4 regions of the Vibrio sp. RC2502 genome follow, and region 2 is predicted to be linked to each of the others. Evidence: predicted binding sites of a transcription regulator. Region 2 holds the regulator's gene; each other region holds the start of a gene.
What was found. The regulator CRP, encoded in region 2, controls carbon source genes, mostly activating them, when cyclic AMP is high. The targets are predictions, from matches to a motif close to TGTGANNNNNNTCACA.
Positions count from the first base shown of each region.

Region 1 (6,129 bases), 480 kb from region 2:
TAGCGGTTCATTCTGATTGTTAGACAACACAAAAGGATAACAAGCGATCGACAGATACACTGCAAAGCAAGCAAAAAAAGCAATCAGCCAAGCGCTGTTGGAAGACAGTTTGCGAAACATACTTTTTATATATTTATAAATTATAGGTAGCAAGAGTATAAAACAGTGTTTTTTATTATGGAATAGTTGCGAGTAATGTCACATTTTGTATGGCTGTGTAAGATTTTGCTTACGCCTTGAAAAGGTGATGTTTTCTGTCCATTTTGAGCGATATGTAACCTTTTACTTTTTTCAGAACACGAGATCACTGCGGGTTTAAATAGGGCTGTGCTAAGCTAGCTAACAGTTTCAATCGGCGCTCGGTATTCCCAATTTGTTTACTGTTTATCACTCCAACCAAGTTGACGTTCTTAAATCACTCCTTGTCGAACTGATTCGAATCAGTCCGCTGGAAAACCCGTTCGAAAAAGAACAAATTCTGGTTCAAAGTCCGGGCATGTCCCAGTGGCTAAAAATGGAATTGGCCAAAGAGTTTGGTGTTGCTGCGAACATTGATTTTCCGCTCCCTGCTACCTTCATTTGGGAAATGTTTACGCAGGTGTTGCCAGACGTGCCCAAGCGCAGTGCGTTTAACAAAGAAGCGATGACGTGGAAGTTGATGCATCTGCTACCGGGGCTTCTCAACCAAGACGTGTTTTCGCCGTTAGCGCAGTACCTCAAAGATGACAGTGACCACTCTAAGCTGTATCAGCTGGCTGAGAAAATTGCCGATATTTTCGATGGTTACTTGGTGTATCGTCCGGAATGGATCGCAAGTTGGGAAGCTGGGCAGAGTGTGGCAGAGCTGGAAGATGAGCATCCGTGGCAGCCGATCTTATGGCAAGCGTTGTACGATCACACTGTGTCATTAGGACAGTCTCCTTATCACCGTGCCAACCTTTATGAGCACTTTATCGACGCGTTAGCGAGTTTTAACGGCAATTTTGACCATTTACCCAAGCGTTTGTTTGTTTTTGGTATTTCCTCGTTACCGCCTCGCTATATGGATGCGCTAAAAGCCATTGGTGAGCATATCGATGTGCATCTGATGTTCACCAACCCGTGTCGCTATTACTGGGGTGAAGTTCGAGATCGCAAGTATCTGGCTCGTTTGGCAGCGAGACATCGTCAGCACGTTGTGTGGCAGGACGATCACTCGGAAGTGCAAGGTGAAACTGAGCAACTGAAAGGCTCATTGGAAGATAATGTGATCGATGAGCTACACACCGATGTGGTCGGAAACAGTCTGTTGGCGTCCATGGGTAAACTCGGGCGTGACAATATGTATCTGTTGTCTCAGCTGGAATCTCATGAAATCGAAGCGTTTGTTGATGTTGAGCGCGACAGTCTGCTCCATCAATTGCAAGCGGATATTCTCAATCTTGAAGAACATCAAGATGACCAACAGATTGAAAACAGTCATCACAAACAAGTGGTTAGCTTGGGTGATAAATCACTGAGCCTACACGCTTGTCACAGCCCGATGCGTGAAGTGGAAGTGTTGCATGATCAACTGTTGGCGATGTTCGATGCTGACTCAACGTTAAAACCGCGCGATATTATCGTGATGGTCGCGGACATCAACGCTTACAGCCCTGCGATTCAGGCGGTCTTTGGTAACGCACCGGGTGAGCGTTTTATTCCATATTCGATTTCTGACCGAACCGCCGATCAAGAGAGCCCTATTCTGGCCGCATTTATGCAGTTGGTGAACTTACCCAATACGCGCTGTTTGGCATCAGAACTACTCGAACTTCTGGAAACGCCGGCGATATTAAAGCGTTTTGAACTCAGCGAAGATGATTTCTTACAAGCCAAACAATGGGTTGAAGAATCGGGAATTCGCTGGGGGTTGGATGCCAATACCGGACGCGAATTTGAACTGCCGGAAACCCGTCAAAACACATGGCAATTTGGTATTCAACGCATGTTGCTTGGCTACGCGATGCCAGAATCCGCAGGTTTGTTTGAAACCGAGCAAGGCAGTTTGTCTCCGTACAACGAAGTGCAAGGCATGGGCGCAGAGCTTGCGGGCAAGTTGGCACACTTTATCCAACAAATTAGCACTTATCGCAGCAAACTTTCTCATGTTCAGACTATTGATGGTTGGCGAGAGACTTTAGTTTTACTGCTGGATGACTTCTTCTCAGTTGAGTTAGAAGGCGAAATGGCGCTCAAATCCATTCGCGATACGCTCAGCCAACTCAAAGAGCAATTAGCTGATGCCGCATTTGATGATGCGTTATCGCCGTCGATCATCAGCCAATACCTTCAAAACAAATTATCTGGCACACGAGTCAGCCAGCGCTTCCTGGCTGGTCAAGTGAACTTTTGTACCCTGATGCCGATGCGCTCTATTCCGTTTAGAACCGTTTGTCTACTGGGGATGAATGACGGCGTGTACCCACGCTCCATGCCGCCAGAAGGCTTTGACTTGATGACGGGAAGAACCAAGCCGGGCGACCGTTCGCGCCGAGATGATGACCGTTACCTATTCCTCGAAGCGATGTTGTCTGCACAGCAAACGCTCTACATCAGTTATGTTGGCCGCTCAATCCAAGACAACACCGAGCGAGTGCCTTCGGTTCTGGTTTCTGAGCTGATGGAATACTGCCACCAAAACTATTGTTTAAGTGGTGATGAAGCGTTGCCCGTTGATGAGTCTGGCGACAACTTGTTAAACGCGTTGGTGAATACGCACGCCATGGTGCCGTTTAGCCCAAGTGCGTTCCAAGGCATGCACGCCAGCTATGCGAAAGAGTGGATTCCAGCGGCATTGACTCAAAGTAGTCAATCGCAAGGCTATGTTCGTCGTGATTTTAATCGGGCATTAGACGACTATCTGTTAGGAGCGACGTTCCCACTTGAGATCGACTTAGTCGAATTGCAACGTTTCTGGCGCTTACCGGTGCAGTATTTTTTCAATCGTCGCTTAAAAGTAATCTTTGAACCGCCATTACCGGTGATGGAAGACGATGAACCCTTTGTTTTAGGTGGTTTGGAAAGCTATCAAATGCGTGATGAGCTGTTAGAAACCTTGCTTGAAACGACATTGACGCAGCCAGAGAAAAAAGCAGAGGTGCTTAAACACTTTATGAGTCAACAGCGCGCGCAAGGCAAACTGCCGGTGGGGGCGTTTGGTGATATCGAGTTTGAAACCAACCGAGTTCAGGCGGAAGAGCTGGTGGACAAACTGGCGTTTTTATCTGGTGCGCCTCAAGACGATTTGGAAATCGACTTGACGTTTGATTCCTTGTTTGAGCGAAATGAAGGCGAAGAGAAAAACGTTCGCCTAACAGGTTGGCTAACCCAGTGCTACCAATCTGGGTTGATTCGTTACCGAAGCGGTAAGATTCGCTCGCAGGATTACCTTGCAGCGTGGATCGATCACCTTGCCATGTCGGCGTCGGGTTATGCCAAGAAAACTCATCTGATTGGCTACGATCGTAAAGAAGGCGCGCTGCATTTGATCTACCCAGAAATTGCCGATGCGCAGTATGCCAAACAGCTACTGACTGAATTAGTTCGCTTATTCTTCGAAGGCATGACTAAGCCTTTGCCTTATTTCCCGAAAACGGCGTTGGCTTGTGTTGAAGCGGGCTTTAGCCGCGGTCAGTGGGTCGATGACGAAGAGAAATCTTTGAAGAAAATGGCTGACGCATTCAATGATGGCTTCATGAGCCCGGGTGAAGGCAATAATGCGTACATCTCTCGAATTTGGCCTGCTTGGAATGATGAGTTGGCCTCAGAAGTTCGTTTTCTGACAGCATTAGTTTTGCAAGGTGCGTGCTTAGCGGTTCAAGACGCTGATGACGTAAAAGCGTAATAAAGACAGTTGGATAAAGAGAAGGAAGAGTAGGGTGGCCGCCAGAAAATCATTATTTTTTGTAGGGCGTTCGCTGTACGGCCACAAGGTCAGAGGGACCATGATACTTTTGTTTAATTCGTTTGAGTTGTGCCGCCAAAAAGGTTTGGCTTATCTCGTGGGGCGCATACTAACGGTACGTCTTATGGATAACCGTGAGAAAGATCTCACAAAGCTCTAAATTATCCAACTTGTTAAACATATTAATAGAATTTTTAACTATAGATCACATTTATTAGGTGATACGTCCTAGTAAATAATCCGGAGAGATTCAGCGTTATGGATCAAATGTCAGGTGCAGAGTGCCCTCTACATACGTTAGACCGCACAGAGCAGCCTCAACCAACGCCACTAGAACCGATGACGTTCCCTCTGCACGGTGCGAGGTTAATCGAGGCATCAGCAGGTACAGGTAAAACCTTCACTATTGCAGGTTTATATCTGCGCCTTTTGCTTGGTCACGGCAGCGCGGAAACTCGACATCGCGTACCGCTTACGGTCGACCAAATTCTGGTTGTAACCTTTACCGAAGCGGCAACTGCGGAATTGCGCGATCGTATCAGGGCAAGAATCCATGATGCGCGAATCGCGTTTGCGCGTGGACAGAGTTACGATCCGGTGATCCAACCTTTGCTTAATGAGTTTGACGATCACAAGCAAGCCGCAGAAATTTTATTGCAGGCAGAGCGTCAGATGGACGAGGCGGCGGTCTACACGATTCACGGTTTTTGCCAACGTATGCTAACGCAAAATGCGTTTGAATCTGGCAGCCGATTTAATAACGAGTTTGTGACCGATGAAAGTCACCTAAAAGCGCAAGTTGTAGCCGATTACTGGCGTCGCAATTTCTACACGTTGCCGTTTACCTTGGCTGGGGAAATTCGCCAGCTATGGAGCTCTCCATCTGCGTTGTTGTCTGACATCAGCAATTACTTAACTGGTGCGCCGTTAAGCCTTTCTGTTCCTGCAATGAAAGGCAGTTTGGCTGATCTTCATACTGAAAATCTGAAAAAAATTGATGAATTAAAAGCACAGTGGCGAGAAAGCCAAGATGACTTCTTAACGCTGATTTCGTCTTCAGGTGTAAATCCGAGAAGTTACAACAAAAAGTCTCTGCCGACGTGGTTGGATGCGGTAAACGCTTGGGCAGCAACGGAAACCACAGGATACGATTATCCAGACAAGCTGGAGAAATTCGCGCAAAACGTCTTGTTGGAAAAAACACCGAAAGGCAGTGCGCCGCAGCACGCGGTATTTGAAGCCATTGAAACATTTCTTGCCAATCCAATCAGCTTAAAAGCGCCACTGCTTGCTCATGCGATTGAGCATTGTCGTGTGATGCTGGCCAATGCGAAAAATCAAAAACAGTGGCTCTCTTTCGATGATTTGCTGACGCAACTTTCTGCTTCTATCGATACGGACGAAAGCGAGCTTTTAGCGGCGCGTATTCGTACTTTGTATCCTGTCGCAATGATTGACGAGTTCCAAGATACCGACCCGCTTCAATACAGTATTTTCAGCCGTATTTATCTGAATAATCCGGAATGTGGTTTGTTTATGATCGGTGACCCCAAGCAGGCGATTTATGGCTTTCGTGGCGCAGACATTTTCACCTATATCAAAGCGCGTAACCAAGTAAGTGCCCACTACACGTTAGGAACCAACTGGCGTTCTAGCGCAGATATGGTGCAGGCGGTAAACCAAGTATTTGCTTTGCCAGACAGTCCATTTATCTATGATTCGGACATCCCGTTCTTACCTGTAAAATACAGTCCCAATGCCGAAAAACGCATTTGGACTATGGGTGGTCAAAAGCAACCCGCGCTGACTTATTGGTTGCAAGAAGCAGACGATAAACCGCTACCAAAAGGCGAGTATTTGACTCGAATGGCGGAGGCGACCGCAAGCCAAATCCAAACCATTTTGACGCAGGCTCAACAGGGGCAAGCGTGTCTGGCGAATGGCGAAAAACAGAAAGCGGTTCAAGCGGGCGATATCGCGGTGTTGGTTCGAACAGGTAGTGAAGGTCGAATGATCAAACAAGCGCTAGCAGACCAAGGTATTGCCAGCGTGTACCTGTCTAACCGAGACAGTGTGTTTACCAGTTCAGTGGCGCAGGATTTACAGCGTTTGCTGCAAGCGGTGCTGACGCCAGAAAATGACCGTGCGCTGCGTGCAAGTCTTGCCTCTGAGCTGTTTGCCCTCGACGCAGCAAGTTTGGATGC
Region 1 covers NZ_CM141453.1:2,508,141-2,514,269, reverse strand. Annotated here, with positions in the region: gene ACYJZR_RS11705 (DUF3413 domain-containing protein) at 1-120, opposite strand, end outside; gene recC (exodeoxyribonuclease V subunit gamma) at 374-3,865, shown strand; gene recB (exodeoxyribonuclease V subunit beta) at 4,193-6,129, shown strand, end outside.
Region 1: recB (exodeoxyribonuclease V subunit beta) is a predicted target of CRP. The motif match lies at 4,059-4,074, and genes of this name have one in related genera.

Region 2 (6,129 bases):
ACTTAGTACCGGGCAGCCGTATTGGTTTGCTTGGCCGCAACGGCGCAGGTAAATCGACCTTAATCAAACTACTTTCAGGTGAACTTAAAGCGCAAGGCGGCGATCTGACCTATTCGCAAGGCGTAAAGATCGGCTACTTTGCTCAGCACCAGTTGGAAACGTTGCACCCTGAAGAAACACCACTGCAGCACATGATGCAGATTGCACCGGATCAAACAGAGCAGCAACTGCGCGATTACCTAGGTAGTTTTGGTTTCCAAGGCGACAAAGCGCTAGAAAAAGTCGCACCGTTCTCTGGTGGTGAAAAGGCACGCTTGGTGCTGGCATTGATCGTGTGGCAAAAACCAAACCTATTGCTACTCGACGAACCAACCAACCACCTAGATTTAGACATGCGCCAAGCGTTAACCATGGCTCTGCAAACGTTCGAAGGTGCGATGGTGATTGTTTCACACGACCGTTACTTACTGCGCGCAACCACCGATGATTTGTACTTAGTGCATGATCGTCAAGTTGCGCCATTCGATGGTGACCTAAACGACTACTACAAGTGGCTGACTGAACAACAAAAAGCCGAGCGAAAAGAAGCACAAGCGTCGCAACCAGTTAAAGATACCGCAAACAGTGCCGCTGCGAAGAAAGAGCAAAAACGTCGCGAAGCGGAATTTCGTAAACTGACGGCGCCAATTCGCAAAACCCTGACACAATTAGAAAATAAAATGGATAAGTTAGGTGTAGCACTGGCAGAGGCTGAAGAACAATTGGCGGATAACTCACTGTATGAAGCCGAAAATAAAGCTAAACTAAATGAAGTGCTGGCCCTTCAAGCTTCGAGCAAATCAGAACTTGAAGAAGTGGAAATGGAATGGATGTCTGCTCAGGAAGAACTGGAGCAGATGGAGCTAGAGTTTAACCAATGACAAACAAACACGCGGAATACACTCTTACCCTAGAACACCTTTGGCAGTTCAGCCTGCAGTTTTATGGCGTGCGAGAAGTAAAAGAAGCGTGTTTATCATTGCAAAACAATTACCACGGTAACGTGAATCTATTACTGCTGCTCCGTTGGCTCGACGAGCAGCAGCTTATCTTCCAAGAGAAAGACTGGCACTTAGTCCAAAGCTGTCTTGGCCGTAGTGAAACGCTGCTGCACTCTTTTCGCGACCTGCGACGTCATCTAAAATCCCAAGTGAACGATGCGTTATATCGAGAAAGCCTGCAGTTTGAACTGCAACTCGAAAAGCAACAACAAGCCGATTTGGTCGACTGTATTAACTCACTTACACTGATTAAAAACGATGGCGATCCACTCACGCTCAGATACTGTCGTCAGCTTGGTGGAGAGCATTTGCAACAAGCCTTTGCTATCCCTGTGCCAAACATTCACCCACCAAAACACTCATAACGCTGTAGAATACCTATAATCTTTATAAAGGATTATATTAATAAGTTCTTCAACTGACATGAAGGACCATATAAGAGCAGTTAGGTATGACACAATTTTTCGCAGCCGCCGGGATCAAGAACCCGCACCTTCAGACCCTTTTACCGCGCTTTATTCGTAAAAAAGCGCTGTTTACGCCTATTTGGCAGACGCTGGATACCGACGATGGCGACTTCCTCGATCTCGCTTGGAGTGAAGATCCCACCAAAGAACCCGCGCAGAACAAACCCATCTTCGTTTTGTTTCATGGCTTGGAAGGATGCTTCTATAGCCCGTATGCAAACGGCCTGATGAATGCGTTTGCGAAATCTGGTTGGTTATCGGTGATGATGCATTTTCGTGGCTGTAGCGGCAAACCGAACAAAAAAGCTCGCGCATACCATTCAGGAGAAGTAACGGATGCTCGCTTCTTTTTGGAACACCTTCATCTGCGCTTTCCAAACAATCCAAAAGTCGCCGTCGGCATCTCCCTTGGTGGCAATATGCTGGCGAACTACTTAGCACAATACAAAGATGACCCGATTTTAAAAGCGGCCACCATCGTCTCTGCACCACTGGATTTGGCGGCTTGTGCCAATCGAATTGAGCAGGGCTTTTCCAAAGTGTATCGCCGTTACCTACTCTCTTCGCTCAAACGGAATGCTCTACAAAAACATCATTTACTGCATGGCGAATTGGCGCTGTCGTACAACTCCATCAAGCGCGTTACTCGTCTGTACGAATTTGATGACTTGATCACTGCACCTCTGCATGGTTTTAAGGATGCACAAGATTATTACGATCAATGCTCAGGATTGAGCAAGTTACAGCAGATCACCTTGCCAACTTTGATCATCCACGCCAAAGACGACCCGTTCATGACCGAAGAGGTGATCCCCAAATTTGTTCTGCCAGATAACATTGATTACCGTCTGTTTGAGCACGGCGGACACGTTGGTTTTCTGACTGGTACGGCATTAAAACCAAAGTTCTGGTTAGAGGAAGCCCTGCCCGCGTACTACGAAAGTGTCGCGGCAGAGTACCTTTCAGCTGTATCCAAACCGCGAACACAGTAAACTAGCCTTTCATCATAAAAGTTTGAGGTATTTATGATCATTCCTTGGCAAGACATCGCGCCAGAAACACTGGAAAATCTAATTCGTGAGTTCGTACTACGCGAAGGCACCGACTATGGCGCGGTTGAAATTTCACTGCAAAACAAAATCGATCAAGTGAAGACGCAACTAGAAAAAGGTGAAGCCGTCATCGTGTTCTCAGAACTGCATGAAACGGTTGATATTCAACTCAAAGCAAAGTTTTAGCACGTTCACATTTTTACCGTATCCCACTCGATGACAAGTCGTTGTTACATGCTATAGTGGGTTATCGACCGTGCAGCGGTTCGCTGCTGCACTTTACAGGTACGTAATTTTCGACAAGGTTTGTCATGTCAGCTAAACACCCAATCATTGCGGTTACTGGTTCATCCGGTGCCGGCACAACCACGACGTCTGAAGCATTCCGCAAGATGTTCAATATGATGAACATCAGGCCGGCATGGGTGGAAGGAGACAGCTTCCATCGCTTTACTCGCCCTGAAATGGACATCGAAATTCGCAAAGCCCGCGAGCAAGGCCGACACATCAGTTACTTTGGTCCGCAAGCGAATGACTTCCCGGGATTAGAAGAGTTTTTCCGTAAGTTCGGTCATGACGGCACTGGCAGTGTGCGCCGTTATCTGCACACCTTTGACGAAGCAGTTCCCTACAATCAAATGCCAGGCACATTTACACCGTGGCAAGACTTACCTGAAAACAGCGACGTGCTGTTTTATGAAGGGCTGCATGGTGGTGTGGTTGATGGCGATGTTAATGTTGCTCAGCATGTGGATTTCTTGATTGGCATGGTGCCAATTGTGAACTTAGAGTGGATCCAAAAATTCGTGCGCGACACTCGCGATCGCGGCCATTCGCGTGAAGCGGTGATGGACTCAATCGTGCGCTCAATGGACGATTACCTCAATTACATCACTCCGCAGTTTTCTCGTACTCACATCAACTTTCAACGCGTCCCAACCGTCGATACCTCCAACCCGCTTAACGCCAAAGGCATTCCGAGTTTAGATGAAAGTTTTGTGGTGATTCGTCTGCGCGGCATTAAGAATGTCGACTTCCCATATCTGCTGGCCATGATTGATGGCTCATTTATGTCGCGCCACAACACCATTGTTGTGCCAGGCGGCAAAATGAGCTTTGCAATGGAGCTCATAGTTAGGCCTATCCTACAACAGCTGATTGAAACAGGAAAAATTGGCTAAAAACGTAGCAGGCTAGATGTTTACTTTTCATACCGTGATCATGTGCACAGTTTTGCTTACAAAATCTCAATCATGGCACGATTAAAATCAAGAAATCGTTTTCGAAAAAGGATACTATTTCTTACCGAAACACAAGAGAGCTTGCAGCATATAAAAAGTGCTCTTATTCTAGTAAGCCTAATTCAGGCTTAGCTAAAATATGGATAGCGCAAGCGTACCCTGCAGAGGAAGTGAGATATTATGGTTCTAGGTAAACCTCAAACCGACCCAACATTAGAGTGGTTTCTTTCACACTGTCATATTCATAAGTACCCATCAAAGAGCACGCTAATTCACGCAGGTGAAAAAGCTGAAACGTTGTACTACATCGTTAAAGGCTCTGTTGCGGTTCTTATCAAGGACGAAGAAGGTAAGGAAATGATTCTTTCTTACCTAAACCAAGGTGACTTTATTGGTGAACTTGGTCTATTCGAAGAAGACCAAGAGCGTACAGCTTGGGTTCGCGCTAAATCTCCTTGTGAAGTTGCTGAAATTTCTTTCAAGAAGTTCCGTCAGCTTATCCAAGTAAACCCAGACATCCTAATGCGTCTTTCTGCGCAGATGGCTCGTCGTCTTCAAGTAACTAGCCAAAAAGTGGGTGACCTAGCGTTCCTAGACGTAACTGGTCGTATCGCTCAGACGCTTCTGAACCTTGCTAAACAACCAGATGCGATGACTCACCCAGACGGCATGCAAATCAAGATCACTCGTCAAGAAATCGGTCAAATCGTTGGCTGTTCTCGTGAGACAGTAGGTCGTATCTTGAAGATGCTAGAAGAGCAGAACCTAATCTCTGCGCACGGTAAAACTATCGTGGTTTACGGTACTCGTTAATCTCAATTTAGAGTGACACGAACAAAATTATAAAAGCCACCAATGGCGACATTGGTGGCTTTTTATTTGCCTTGCAGTCAGGCTCTAGGTCGCAAGAGGCTAACGAACTAGCAGGTTAGCCCAAGGTATTCCATGGCGTTTAGCCATTGGTACGTTTAACCATTAGTGCTTTCAAAAATTTTGTCTGCTGAAGCGGCAACAAATCCTGGATACAACTCGCCATTCTCCATTGGGTAACGTTTAGCAAACTCGTAAAAGCCACCTGGGATAATTTCCGAACCTTCTTCGAAGGTCACTGGCACTTTGTCTGCCATCGTCGACGATTGCTCAAGCAGCACTTCCGGTGAACCCTTCACCTCACCGCCCGACTCATTGATCACAAACCCTGCTTGACGAAGATGGTCGTTAACCTGTTTGACTTCATCGTGTTGATTCAACTGATTCACACTCACCGTAAAGTGATTAGCACCATAACCGTGCGCGGCCAGCCAAGACGCATACTCGCTCTCTTTAGCCAACGTTTGGTAATCAGCAAAGCTTAGCTCCCATAAGCGACCGCCATGCAGAAATGCACTGCCCGACAGTTTTTCAGCATCCACTTGCGCAACCAGTTTCGCCACAATATCTTGCAGCTCTGGCGAACACTCTTCGACTTTCAGCTCACTGATGAAGACTTTAGGCTGCTTCGGATCTGGGTGCTCATAGTGTTTTGCGACCAGTTTTTTGCTCTCAAATACGTAGTCCCCACACGCTTTATAGCCAGCAGCTAAAAACGGTTTCGCCAATGTCTCGATACCTAGCGGTTCAACATTGAAAGTGCGTAAAGCAATATGATCATTAATCAGAGCCTCATCTTCTTGTAGAAGCTGATGCACCTTAGCAGCAGAAGGACAAAGACGTTGGATGTAGTCTTGCCATAGCGATTCAAATAACACATCGGGCGTCATAACGACTCCTTGTTACGAGATGTAGGATTAAGATAAGAGTGTGGTCGCTCGTTCACAGCCCAAAAGCTGTCCAGAATAATGAACGAGCAACCATCAACCTGTGACGGTAAATGTCAGTCAGTCAAACACGCTTTTTGAGTCTGTGCTCACTTGCCGTGTAATGCCAACGCGTACTACCCAAACCTAAATGATGCGTCAGCACATTGGGCCACGATGCATGGTCGTGACCCTGTTATTGAAACTTAAAGCGTCACGCCTGGGCTCAATGTCGCAGGTAATTCCGTCTCCTGCCCTTCCATGGATGCCATAGGGTAAGCACAGTAATCCGCCGCGTAGTACGCGCTTGGACGAAGGTTGCCTGATGCACCTGGGCCACCAAACGGTGCGTCACCACTTGCGCCCGTCAATTGACGGTTGCGGTTTACGATGCCTGCGCGAATGTGGTCAACAAAGTATTCCCATTCTTGATCGTCTGTTGATACAAGACCTGCCGACAAGCCAAAGCGCGTGTCATTCGCCAGCTCTACGGCCTTATCTAAACCTTCATAGCGCACGACTTGCAGCAGCGG
Region 2 covers NZ_CM141453.1:2,986,422-2,992,550, forward strand. Annotated here, with positions in the region: gene ACYJZR_RS13905 (ABC transporter ATP-binding protein) at 1-920, shown strand, start outside; gene ACYJZR_RS13910 (TIGR02444 family protein) at 917-1,405, shown strand; gene ACYJZR_RS13915 (hydrolase) at 1,492-2,499, shown strand; gene ACYJZR_RS13920 (YheU family protein) at 2,533-2,745, shown strand; gene ACYJZR_RS13925 (phosphoribulokinase) at 2,871-3,740, shown strand; gene crp (cAMP-activated global transcriptional regulator CRP) at 3,981-4,613, shown strand; gene ACYJZR_RS13935 (DUF1338 domain-containing protein) at 4,769-5,560, opposite strand; gene astD (succinylglutamate-semialdehyde dehydrogenase) at 5,803-6,129, opposite strand, start outside.

Region 3 (6,129 bases), 590 kb from region 2:
CTTCGCCGTTTTCTAAACGGAATTCCCAAAGACCGCGACCAGCTTCAACGCCAGCTTTAGCAAAGTGACCTGCTTCAGCTTTGTTTACGCGGTTAGCTTTCTTAGAACCAGCTGTAACCTGAATTGCAGCGTAGCCATCAGTTTCAAGAGTTTTCACTTGAGAAACACGGTTAGCTTCAACTTCAACAACAGTTACTGGGATAGAAACGCCTTCTTCAGTAAATACGCGGGTCATGCCCACTTTACGACCGATTAGACCAATCATACTTCTAATCTCCCTTAACCTAGGCTAATTTGAACGTCAACGCCCGCAGCAAGGTCTAGACGCATTAGAGCATCAACAGTTTTGTCTGTTGGCTCAACGATGTCGATTAGACGCTTGTGAGTACGGATTTCGTACTGGTCACGTGCTTTCTTGTTAACGTGTGGAGAGATAAGAACTGTGAAACGCTCTTTACGAGTTGGTAGTGGGATTGGACCACGAACCTGTGCGCCAGTGCGCTTAGCTGTTTCAACGATTTCCGCTGTAGAAGCATCGATTAGTTTGTAATCGAAAGCTTTTAGGCGGATACGGATACGTTGGTTCTGCATGAGACAGAGCTCCAATTTTAAAAATTACACAAACAATATCGCCACTCAAACTCGTCAAGACGAGAGAATGCCGATTGATTTATGTGAAACCGTAGCATCCAAGATTAGGACGCATTGTCAGTTAATTTTCGATTAACAATCCCTACGTGCCAAAGTCACCTTTGGGGATAGTTTTTCCGAAGAAAAGATAGCTAATTGTATTAACCGCGAACATAAGCTGAGTCTACATTACCTAACTGTCCTATAAGGAAGTTAGCTCCTCACTGCTCATTGGTTCACAACTGGCTTAACCAGTGCGACGCATTATACAGATCACACTTTAGGTTGCAAGGGCTGAATGAAAAATAATCGAAACTATTTTTAACTTGCTGTTTTATGGTCACCTGCAAAATGGGCCATAAACAAAAAGGACGCCGAAGCGTCCTTTTCTAAACTGTAATCGTAATAGCAGTTGCTATTATTTCTTACCGCTTGATAGTGCACCGAAACGCTTGTTGAAGCGATCAACACGGCCGCCTGTATCAACGATACGTTGCTTACCAGTGTAGAATGGGTGACACTTGTCACATACGTCTAGGTGGATAGACTCTTTACCTAGAGTAGAGTTGAACTCGAAAGAGTTGCCGCAAGAACAAGTAGCGTTTACTGCTTTGTATTCTGGGTGGATACCAGCTTTCATGGGATAACCTCAATAGTAGGCCGTGTCGCTATACGAATCTAAGCCGCACACCACACGCAATTAATAATAAAATGGGATACCGCACCAACCAATTGCTGAAGCCATATCTCAAGGCGCGATATAGTAATGAATCCCCTAGATAGGATCAATACGTATGGCAATTTTTTCGCCACTTTTTTCACCAATCCGGTGATATTAGTATATTTCCGAACACACTCCGTAGGTTGACTCGTATTCCTGGGACGATTTTAATAAACTCTACAGTCCTTTCTTCTTTTATATAGCTACGAATCTATGCGTCCATCCATTGCTAGAGTGGCACTGCCCGTACCTCTCGACAAACAATTTGACTATGCCATCCCAGGACACCTGTTTCCTATCATTGGCGGGCGCGTATCCGTACCTTTTGGACGTCAAACGTTAGTTGGCATCGTCACCGCGATGGTTAATCACTCGGATTTCCCCAAAGATCAACTCAAGCCAATCAAAGCAGTTCTTGATTCTCAGCCGGTATGGCCTGAAAAGCTTTATTCGTTGCTGACTTGGTGCAGCCAGTTCTACCAATACCCACTTGGAGATACGCTACACAATGCGATGCCAGCAGCTCTGCGTAAAGGAAAGCCTGCAGATTTTGCGACGCTACAAGAGTGGCAAATTACCGAATCCGGTAAAGACAAGCTGATGCAAGGGCTTGATCGTCGAGCGGTCAAACAACAGAAGGTCTTGCAAATGTTGGTTAACGGCGCTTTGCCTCACCAGGAATTTGTCGACCAAGAGATAGCCTCAACTGTACTAAAGTCTTTGGAAGAGAAAGGCTGGATTGAACGTATCGAGAAGAAGCCTGTAATCACCAAGTGGGGGCAGCACGTTGAATGCGACGTCGAGAAGCCAAAGCTCAACCACGAACAAGCGCTAGCTATTGCGAGTGTAAATAGCCAAGCAGGTTTTGCCTGCTATTTACTAGAAGGCGTCACGGGCTCAGGTAAGACAGAAGTGTACCTCAACCTGATCAAACCGGTCTTAGAGAAAGGTAAACAAGCCTTGGTTTTAGTACCAGAGATTGGCTTAACACCACAAACCATCAACCGCTTTAAACGCCGTTTTAATGTGCCAGTTGACGTTATCCACTCCGGATTAAACGAGACGGAACGTCTGAATGCGTGGCTTTCTGCACGCGACAAAGCGGCCGGAATCATTATCGGCACACGCTCTGCCCTACTCGCGCCTTTTGCTGATCTCGGGATTATCATTGTGGACGAGGAACATGACACCTCTTACAAACAGCAAGATAGCTTGCGTTATCATGCACGCGATGTTGCTGTAATGCGCGCTCATAAAGAACAAGTTCCGATTGTTCTGGGCTCAGCTACACCTGCACTGGAGACATTGCACAATGCCTTGTCAGGCAAGTATCACCATTTAACCCTGACCCAACGCGCAGGCTCTGCGGTTCCTACTACTAATAAAGTGCTCGACGTCAAAGGTCAGTATTTAGAAAGTGGTTTATCTGCCCCATTGATTGCGGAAATGCGCAAACACCTTAAAGCAGGCAATCAGGTGATGCTGTTTCTTAACCGTCGTGGTTTCTCCCCTGCTCTCATGTGTCATGAATGTGGTTGGATTGCCGAATGCAAACGTTGTGATGCTTATTACACCTTCCACCAATACAGCAATGAGATTCGCTGCCACCATTGTGGCTCACAGCACCCAGTTATTCATCAGTGTCGGGGCTGTGGTTCTACTCAACTGGTTACCGTTGGTGTCGGTACCGAACAGTTAGAACAACAATTGGCACAATTGTTTCCCGAATACAAAGCCATCCGTATCGACAGGGATAGCACGCGCCGGAAAGGCAGCTTAGAAGACGCGTTGGACTCCATCCGCAAGGGTGAATATCAAATTTTGATTGGCACTCAAATGCTAGCTAAGGGACACCATTTCCCCAATGTAACGCTCGTCGCCTTGCTAGATGTTGATGGCTCTCTATATAGTAGCGACTTCCGCGCCTCCGAAAGATTAGCGCAGTTATTCATTCAAGTCGCAGGGCGAGCCGGACGAGCAAGTAAGCCGGGGGAAGTGGTTTTACAGACTCACCATCCTGAGCACAGTTTATTGCAAGCCTTATTGGAAAAGGACTACCGACACTTCGCTATGACGGCATTAGAGGAACGTAAACTGGCGCAGTTGCCACCGTACAGTTTCCTGACTCTATTTAAAGCCGAAACGAATCAGAGCGAGATCGTAGAAGATTTTCTGCGCCAAGTTCGCTTTACCTTAGAATCGCACCCTTTGTTTGACGACACCTGCATGGTGCTTGGTCCAACACCATCGCCTCTCGCCAAACGTGCAGGCAAATACCGTTGGCAGCTGCTACTCCAAACCCAGCACCGTTCATTAATGCAAAAGTTATTAACCAGTGCCAAACCTGCTATTGAGTTGTTGCCTAATGCCAAAAAAGTTCGCTGGAATTTAGACATAGAACCACAAGATCTCAGCTAGCAAACGTTTAACTATGTAATGAATTACCTTTTAATGTGATGAGGCTCACATCGAGATTGCAATTTTTGTTAAACAGACCGTAACTTTCCCGATAGAAATGAATAGACTATCCAAATTAGCAAAGTCTAAAGTGGGTTTACCCCATAGGCTTAGATTAAAACAATGACTATTCCCAAAATTTGAAGCAGTAGCCAAGCGATGCTTTATCGCCTACTCCCTAAAAATAACCACTAACAACGTGATTAGATAGGCACTGATTACCAGTGATAAAAACCTACGACTTCTGACAGGGAATAACGTCATCTTGGCAAAAATTTGAGAGGTTAAACACTATGGCGACAATGAAGGATGTTGCCCAGCTTGCGGGAGTGTCGACAGCTACGGTATCTCGAGCATTAATGAATCCAGAAAAAGTCTCTTCTTCAACAAGAAAAAGAGTCGAAGATGCCGTCCTTGAAGCGGGCTATTCTCCAAATTCATTAGCGCGTAATCTACGTAGAAACGAATCAAAAACGATTGTTACCATCGTTCCTGACATCTGTGATCCTTACTTTTCTGAAATCATTCGTGGTATCGAAGACGCCGCTATGGAACATGGCTACCTCGTACTGCTCGGTGACAGCGGCCAGCAGAAAAAGCGTGAAAGCTCGTTTGTGAATCTAGTGTTCACCAAACAAGCCGATGGCATGTTACTGCTTGGTACCGACCTGCCATTTGATGTCAGCAAGCCAGAACAGAAAAACCTGCCACCAATGGTCATGGCTTGTGAGTTTGCGCCAGAGCTAGAATTACCAACCGTGCATATTGACAACCTAACGTCTGCTTTTGAAGCGGTCAATTACCTAACTCAACTTGGCCATAAACGCATAGCACAAATTTCAGGGCCAGACACAGCGGTATTGTGCCAGTTCCGCCAGCAAGGTTATCAACAAGCCTTGCGTCGCGCGGGGATCAGTAAAGACCCACAATACAGTGTTATCACTGAGTTTTCTTTTGACGGCGGCGCGAAAGCTGTACGTAAGTTGCTAGAACTTCCAGAGCCACCAACTGCGATTTTCTGCCACTGCGACACCATGGCAATCGGCGCAATCCAAGAAGCCAAACGACTCGGTCTGCGCGTTCCGCAAGATTTGTCAGTGGTTGGTTTCGATGATATCAACTTTGCTCAATACTGCGATCCACCGTTAACGACCATTTCTCAACCTCGTTATGAAATTGGCCGCCAAGCGATGCTTATGATGCTTGAACTACTTAAAGGCCATGACGTTCATTCAGGTTCACGCTTACTAGAAACTAAGCTTGTTGTCCGTGGTAGCGCAGCGCCACCGCAACGCGCCTAAGCGTTCGGTAGTCCAACGCGACTATCATGTAAACTAACGATAAGCGGTGCCCATTGGCGCCGCTTTTTGTATTCTCTATCTGATACGTAGCTATCAAGATTACATCAATAGGGTGTTTTCTCGACCCGTTCTGGATTACCATATTTGGAAGAATCCTTGATGACCAGAAGTAACCGTGGCAAACAGAGATTATGTGAGACGGGGGCGAGGCGCTCCAAAAAAGTCGACAAAAAAACAACCTCCCAAAAGAAAACCTTGGCGTAGTGGTCTACTTGCAATCTTGCTTGTGGGCGGTTTTGGCTATGGTCTGTATTTATTAAGTAACGATCCAGAACCGAAACCACCCGTGGTGCAACAACCTATAACGACCGTCAGTAAGCCAAAGCCGAAAAAGGATTTGCCACCACCACCTGAAGAGAAGTGGGAATACGTCGAATCTTTACCCAAGCGAGAAGTGGAAGTCGTCGCTAAAGAAATCGAAGTATCTAAAATCCCATACGTAATGCAGTGTGGCGCTTACAAAACCCAAGCGCAGGCCGAAGAACGAAAACTGGCTATTGCTTTCCAAGGTCTTTCGAGCAAAATTCGTAAGAAAGAAGGCAGCTCTTGGTATCGTGTTGTACTTGGCCCGTACAAGTTCAAACGCGATGCAGAGAAAGATCGCCACAAGTTGCAACGCGCGAAAATCGAACCGTGCGCAATTTGGAAAGAAAACTTCTAATCTCACAAAGACCAACCGCATTCGCTGTTGGTCTTTTTTATTCCTCGCGTGTTATTGGCATCATCAGCGTTAGCAAATGTGAAAAACGCCCTCCCCTTGAATCCCAAGTTCCTCTCCCCCATATACTGAATTAAATCCAAAGAGAAATAATTAAGAGGTCGACTGTGACTACCATTGTATCTGTACGTCGAAATAACAAAGTCGTCATCGCGGGTGATGGCCAAGTATCTCTAGGCAATACCGTCATGAAAGGTAACGCGCGCAAAGTTCGCCGCCTATACAACAATAAAGTGCTTGCT
Region 3 covers NZ_CM141453.1:258,398-264,526, reverse strand. Annotated here, with positions in the region: gene rplC (50S ribosomal protein L3) at 1-265, opposite strand, end outside; gene rpsJ (30S ribosomal protein S10) at 280-591, opposite strand; gene rpmE (50S ribosomal protein L31) at 1,049-1,270, opposite strand; gene priA (primosomal protein N') at 1,565-3,769, shown strand; gene cytR (DNA-binding transcriptional regulator CytR) at 4,102-5,109, shown strand; gene ftsN (cell division protein FtsN) at 5,285-5,830, shown strand; gene hslV (ATP-dependent protease subunit HslV) at 5,995-6,129, shown strand, end outside.
Region 3: cytR (DNA-binding transcriptional regulator CytR) is a predicted target of CRP. The motif match lies at 3,804-3,819, and genes of this name have one in related genera.

Region 4 (6,129 bases), 850 kb from region 2:
TTGATCAAGGTTGGTCGCTCCGATGATATTGGAAGCGACAAATGGACGTTGATTAACGAACGCCAATGCCATTTGCGCAGGATCTAGGCCATGCTCACGCGCCAAGTTCACGTATGCTTCTGTCGCTTTGACGCCTTGAGGCGTGAAGTAACGAGCGAAACGCTCCCACTTAGTACAGCGTGCACCTTCTGGTTTTGCGCCATGTAAGTATTTACCACTCAAACAACCAAACGCCAGAGGTGAATACGCTAACAGTTGGACACCTTCATAATGGCTGATTTCAGACAAACCCACTTCGAAGCTGCGGTTGAGTAGATTGTATGGATTTTGAATTGAAACTATACGCGGTAAATCATGCTTCTCCGCTAAACGAAGCAAAGACATCACCCCCCAAGGTGTTTCGTTAGATACGCCGATGTAACGCACTTTACCCATCTTAACCAGTTCAGTTAATGCTTCTAGGGTTTCAATTAACGTCACTTCTTCTTGCTTGTCTGGGTAAGGGTAGTTGAGTTGGCCAAAGCAGTTAGTTTGACGCTGTGGCCAGTGAAGTTGGTACAAATCTACGTAATCGGTTTGGAGTCGTTGAAGGCTAGAGTCGATGGCATCATGGATATTGCGACGATTTAAACTCATGTTTTCACGGATGTGAGGCACATTGCGCGGCCCTGCCACTTTTGTCGCTAGAACGACTTTTTCTCGCTTGCCGGATTTTGTCAGCCAGTTGCCGATGTATTGTTCTGTTAGGCCTTGTGTTTCTGCTTTTGGCGGAACAGGGTACATCTCTGCGGTATCAATGAAGTTCACCCCATGATCGACAGCAAAGTCGAGCTGCTCAAAAGCTTCTTGTTCGATATTTTGCTCACCAAAAGTCATAGTGCCGAGACAGATTTTACTGATCTCGAGTGATGAGTGCGGTAGTTTGGTGTATTGCATTTCACTTCCTTGAAAAATAGCCAACTGAATAGGTTATCCATCAATATATGGGATTTTTGGTCGCTATCGCAAATCATTTACGTATAAGCGCAAGTGTGGCTCGAAAGGTATTCATCCCCCAACTACACTAAAAAGATCTTGTGAAGGAGGTGCACTATGCAGAAGCATCAACTGGACATGTGGCTACATGGTCAACATAAAGACACCTATACGTTACCCAAAGTATTTGTCATTGGGTGTTCCGATGTCTCTGACTATTTGCTAGCTGTGGAATATAAGCACCAGCTAGAGCCGATTAAAGATGGAGAGGAACCGCTTCATTTTGGTTCCTTAGATTTGGTGAAAGAAGAGCTGCTCAGGTTAGGTATCGACAAAGCTTATTTGCGGTTACACAACGCTTATGATGAGTGCGGTAGTGAGGGTACTGCCTCTTACTGCGATATCGAATTATCGTTGGTTACCCATTAGAGTGAACAGATGAGTTACTCAGATTGCACATTGATATAGTGCTTCAGTAAGATCTGTTCGGTGAATTGTGTTCGTAGGTAAAAGCCTCGTGGTAGCGTCTTCATTGGTTTCCCGTTGGAGCTATAGGCTTCAGTTAGTGCTTTGGCATTAGCGGCCTTTGGGCGCAGGTGAAGCGCTTCGCCATGTCTGGCTGAAATTTGATCAAATTTGCCAAAGACGATCATTTCCATCAGTTCTTCCCAGTCATTTCGTAAGATCTGCTCTTCTTCTTTATCTGGCGACCAAATAAGAGGCGTCCCTACACGACGCTCGGCAAGGGGGATTTCTCGTTCACCTTCTACAGGAACCCACAATACGCGCGAGAGCTTATTGCGCACATGGCTGGTTTCCCATGTCAGTCCTTGAACACCAGTTAAGGGTGCAACGCATACAAATGTAGTTTCTAACGGTCGTCCGTTGTAGCCAATTGGAATGCTCTTTAACTCGATACCAAGTTTGGAAAAGTCTTGTTGAGGTTTGCTACCCGCAGGAGCGCCCAAATGCCATTCCAGCAATTGTCCCACCCAGCCTTTATCGCGTTTGAGGTTTTCTGGAACGGTCATCCCTGCTTCGTCCGCTAATTCCGCAAAACTGAGTCCGGCAATATCGTGAGCGCGTTCCATTAACTCCGCTTCTGATTGTGGTTCTGGTTTCATAATAACTGCATGACAATGGAAAAATCCTAGTCTAACAAATTTCAACAAAATCTACTGTCCAAGATTTCATCGAGATGGATTAAGAATGATCAATTCATAACTTATCCACAGATATAGGTGCATATAAGTGGATCTACTGATGGACTGGATGAATAAACAGGGGTTTTGAAACGTTTTTAGGCTTGATTTTATGTAGATGTCATGAAGTTAGAGAATGAATGTGTGGATAAATAACCGATCGGTTGATCTTTGACCGATCTGAGTTTGGTGAAAAGATCATCAGAATTGACAAGATCGTTTTATCACCAGGTTTGTTTTTAAGTTTATATTTATCATTGAGTTATGATTGGTCGTTATTTTTATTGATGAGTAAGAGAATAATGCTTTTGATTGAAAATCGGAGTTGATATGGAATTCTTCACAAAGTTATTCACAGAAAAGGTGAATAAATGTGGGCAATGTCTCACTCTTGTGTTGATAAACTTTAATTTGATTAAAAGATATCCAATAACGGTGAAAAGGTAATAAATCTTGCTCATATCACATCAGTAAGTTTGCTAGTAATGGGGATATGTGGAAAAATCATGGTAATAAAAAATTATTCATAGAGGTTAGCCAGTGATAGATGGCGATGGTTACCGACTGAATGTTGGTATTGTGATATGTAATAACCATGGTCAGGTCTTCTGGGCTAAACGATACGGGCAACACTCATGGCAATTTCCACAAGGTGGGATTGACGAAGGTGAAACACCTGAACAGGCGATGTTCAGGGAGTTGTATGAAGAAGTCGGATTAACGAAAAAAGACGTTAAGATCATTGCAACAAGTCGTCATTGGTTAAGATATAAACTACCAAAGCGATTGGTGCGTTGGGACTCCAAGCCTGTTTGTATCGGCCAAAAACAGAAATGGTTTCTGCTGCGATTGGAATGCGATGAATCGCGCATCAATATGCAGCGCGGGAAATCCCCTGAATTTGATGGTTGGCGCTGGGTGAGCTATTGGTATCCAGTTCGGCAAGTTGTTTCTTTCAAGCGTGATGTTTATCGTCGAGCGATGAAAGAGTTTGCATCTTTAGCCATGCCTTTTCGAGAGAGAAAAGCGAAAGGGAAAAGAAAAAAGCAACAACGTAGAGGATAGTCATGCTCAGCCAGCTAAGGGAAATAGTTGAGAAAGTCTCCAGAGTCGATGATGTGCATCTGGCTCTCGATATATTGGTAAAAGAGACTTGTGCCGCCCTTCGCACTGAGTGTTGTACTATCTATCTCGCCAATGAAGAAATGCAGCGCCTTGAGTTGATGGCAACTCAAGGCCTTATTTTTGAAGGCGATAGCATCCACATTAATTTCAATGAAGGTTTAGTTGGTCTCGTTAAACGCAGCGCAGAACCTCTTAACCTCGCAGAAGCTTCAAAACACCCTGAATTTAAATTTTTCCCGCAGCTTGGTGAACAGGTTTATCACTCTTTCCTCGCCACTCCAATCATCCATCGCAAACAAGTATTAGGTGTATTAGTCATTCAGCAAAAGACGCCACGATTGTTTAGTGAGATGGAAGAATCTTTCTTAGTGACCTTATCTGCGCAGTTAGCCGTGATCATCGCTCACGCGCAAAGTTTAGGTCATTGGCAATTAGCCTCAAAACCGACGGTTCTTAAAGGATTGCCTGCATCAACAGGTGTTGCCATCGGAGAGTTTTGGTTTGACAACACGCAGCCGAGTTTGTCGGACGTATTCCCGTCTTCCACGCTGGATAAAGAGCGAGAGCAAGAGCTGCTGCTGGTAGCGATTGAGCGTGCGCTGAATGACTTCCGCCGGATGCGGAAAAAGTTCGACAGCGAAATCAATAAAGATGCGTTAGCGATATTCGATTTGTTTACCCACTTGCTCAATGATCCAATGTTGCGCGGCGATCTTAAGAAACAGATTGAAAAAGGCGATCGAGCAGATTGGGCACTGCGTCAGGTAGTTGAAACTTATTCAAACCGCTTTGCTCGTATGTCAGATGTCTATTTGCGTGAACGAGCACAAGATATCCGAGAGTTGGGGCAAAGGTTGCTGTATTTTCTGCACAACAGTGAGCAAGAGAATGCGGCCATCGATCGTCCTATCATCTTAGTGGCCAATGAGCTTACTGCGACTTTGTTAGCATCGGTGCCGAAAGAACATTTATTAGCGGTCGTTTCGCTTGAAGGGGGCGCAAACTCACACGCTGCAATTCTTTCGCGCGCATTGGGTGTGCCGGCCGTTATGGGCGCTAACATCAATACGGATGTGGTTAACGGCAAATTAGGCATCGTTGATGGCTATACGGGCGAGATTTTTCTTGAGCCCAACCGCCAGCTGTTACGTGAGTATCGCAGTTTGGTTAGTGAAGAGTCAGAGCTCTTCGCGATGGTCAATAAAGATCTCGCGTTACCTGCCGTAACGTTAGATAACCAGCACATTGAAGTGATGCTGAATGCGGGTCTCAGTGCCGATAGCAACATTGCCATTAATACGGGCGTCGATGGTGTCGGTTTATATCGAACTGAAATTGCATTTTTACTTCAACATCACTTTCCATCGGAAGATGAGCAGTATCATCAATATCGAGCAATATTAAACAGCTACTCGAGCCAACGCGTGGTGATGCGTACTCTGGACATCGGTGGTGATAAACCATTGCCATACCTGCCAATCGAAGAGGACAATCCGTTTTTAGGTTGGCGCGGGATTCGCTTTACGTTAGATCATCCTGATATCTTTTTGATTCAATTGCGTGCGATGCTAAGAGCTAGTGCTGAAAGTGGTAATTTAAGTATCTTGTTACCCATGGTATCTGGTATTAAAGAGCTGGATGATGCGATGACGCTGATCAACCAAGCCTACAGCGAAGTTGTCTTGCTTGATGAGCGTATCCAGGTTCCAAAAGTCGGGGTGATGATCGAAGTGCCATCGATGGTATATCTGCTTCCTGCCATCGCGCATCGAGTGGATTTTGTCTCTGTTGGTACTAACGACTTAACTCAGTATTTACTGGCGGTGGATCGGAACAATTCCCGCGTCGCTGATGTCTATGAATCCATGCATCCGGCAGTGCTGTTAGCACTCAAACAGATTCATGACGTGTGCGATAAATATCATGTGCCAGTGTGCATCTGCGGTGAATTAGCCGGTGATCCATTTGGTGCGCTCTTATTACTTGGGTTGGGATACACCAGCTTAAGTATGAACACATCTAACGTGGCTAAGGTGAAGTATTTGATTCGTCATAGCCAACAACAGGAACTAGAAAAACTAGCAGAACAGGCGATGACAAAATCGTACGGAGAGGAGATTCATCAAATGATGCATGATTTCTTTATCCAACAAGGTTTTGCAGGCTTCGTTCGTGCAGGGAAAAAGTAGGTAATCGTGACCGTCTCTTTATTTTTGTTATTGCTGGCGCTGGGCGCTTTTGTTGGTGTGATGGCGGGGCTACTCGGCATTGGGGGCGGATTAATCGTCGTACCTGCGTTGTTATTTTTGCTGCCTTGGGCGGGCATTTCTCCAGAAATGAGCATGCATATGGCGCTTGCGACATCTCTGGCAAGCATCATCGTTACATCAGGTTCTTCTGCTCTCAACCATCTTAAACTTGGCAACGTAGATATGTTTGTTGTGAAGTGGCTAATGCCCGGAGTGGTGATTGGCGGCTTTGTTGGTGCCAACATTGCCGAATGGATCCCAACTCATTACTTGCCGAAAGTATTTGGTGTCATTGTACTGTGTCTAGCTGTACAGATGTTCCGATCCATTAAAGTAAAAAGTGAGAAGCCAATGCCGAGTAGTCCGGTCACTATGATGTACGGAACGGGAATTGGTGTGGTTTCGAGCTTAGCTGGTATCGGTGGCGGTTCTTTATCGGTGCCTTTTCTCAACAAGCACGGCGTAGAAATGCGTAAAGCGGTCGGCTCATCGTCAGTTTGTGGCTGCATCATCGCCATCTCTGGCATGATCGGCTTTATTTTGCACGGCTATAAGGTTGAAGGCTTACCTGCGTACAG
Region 4 covers NZ_CM141453.1:520,462-526,590, forward strand. Annotated here, with positions in the region: gene ACYJZR_RS02425 (NADP(H)-dependent aldo-keto reductase) at 1-936, opposite strand, end outside; gene ACYJZR_RS02430 (DUF6482 family protein) at 1,093-1,404, shown strand; gene mutH (DNA mismatch repair endonuclease MutH) at 1,419-2,099, opposite strand; gene rppH (RNA pyrophosphohydrolase) at 2,718-3,242, shown strand; gene ptsP (phosphoenolpyruvate--protein phosphotransferase) at 3,245-5,491, shown strand; gene ACYJZR_RS02450 (sulfite exporter TauE/SafE family protein) at 5,498-6,129, shown strand, end outside.
Region 4: rppH (RNA pyrophosphohydrolase) is a predicted target of CRP. The motif match lies at 2,550-2,565, and genes of this name have one in related genera.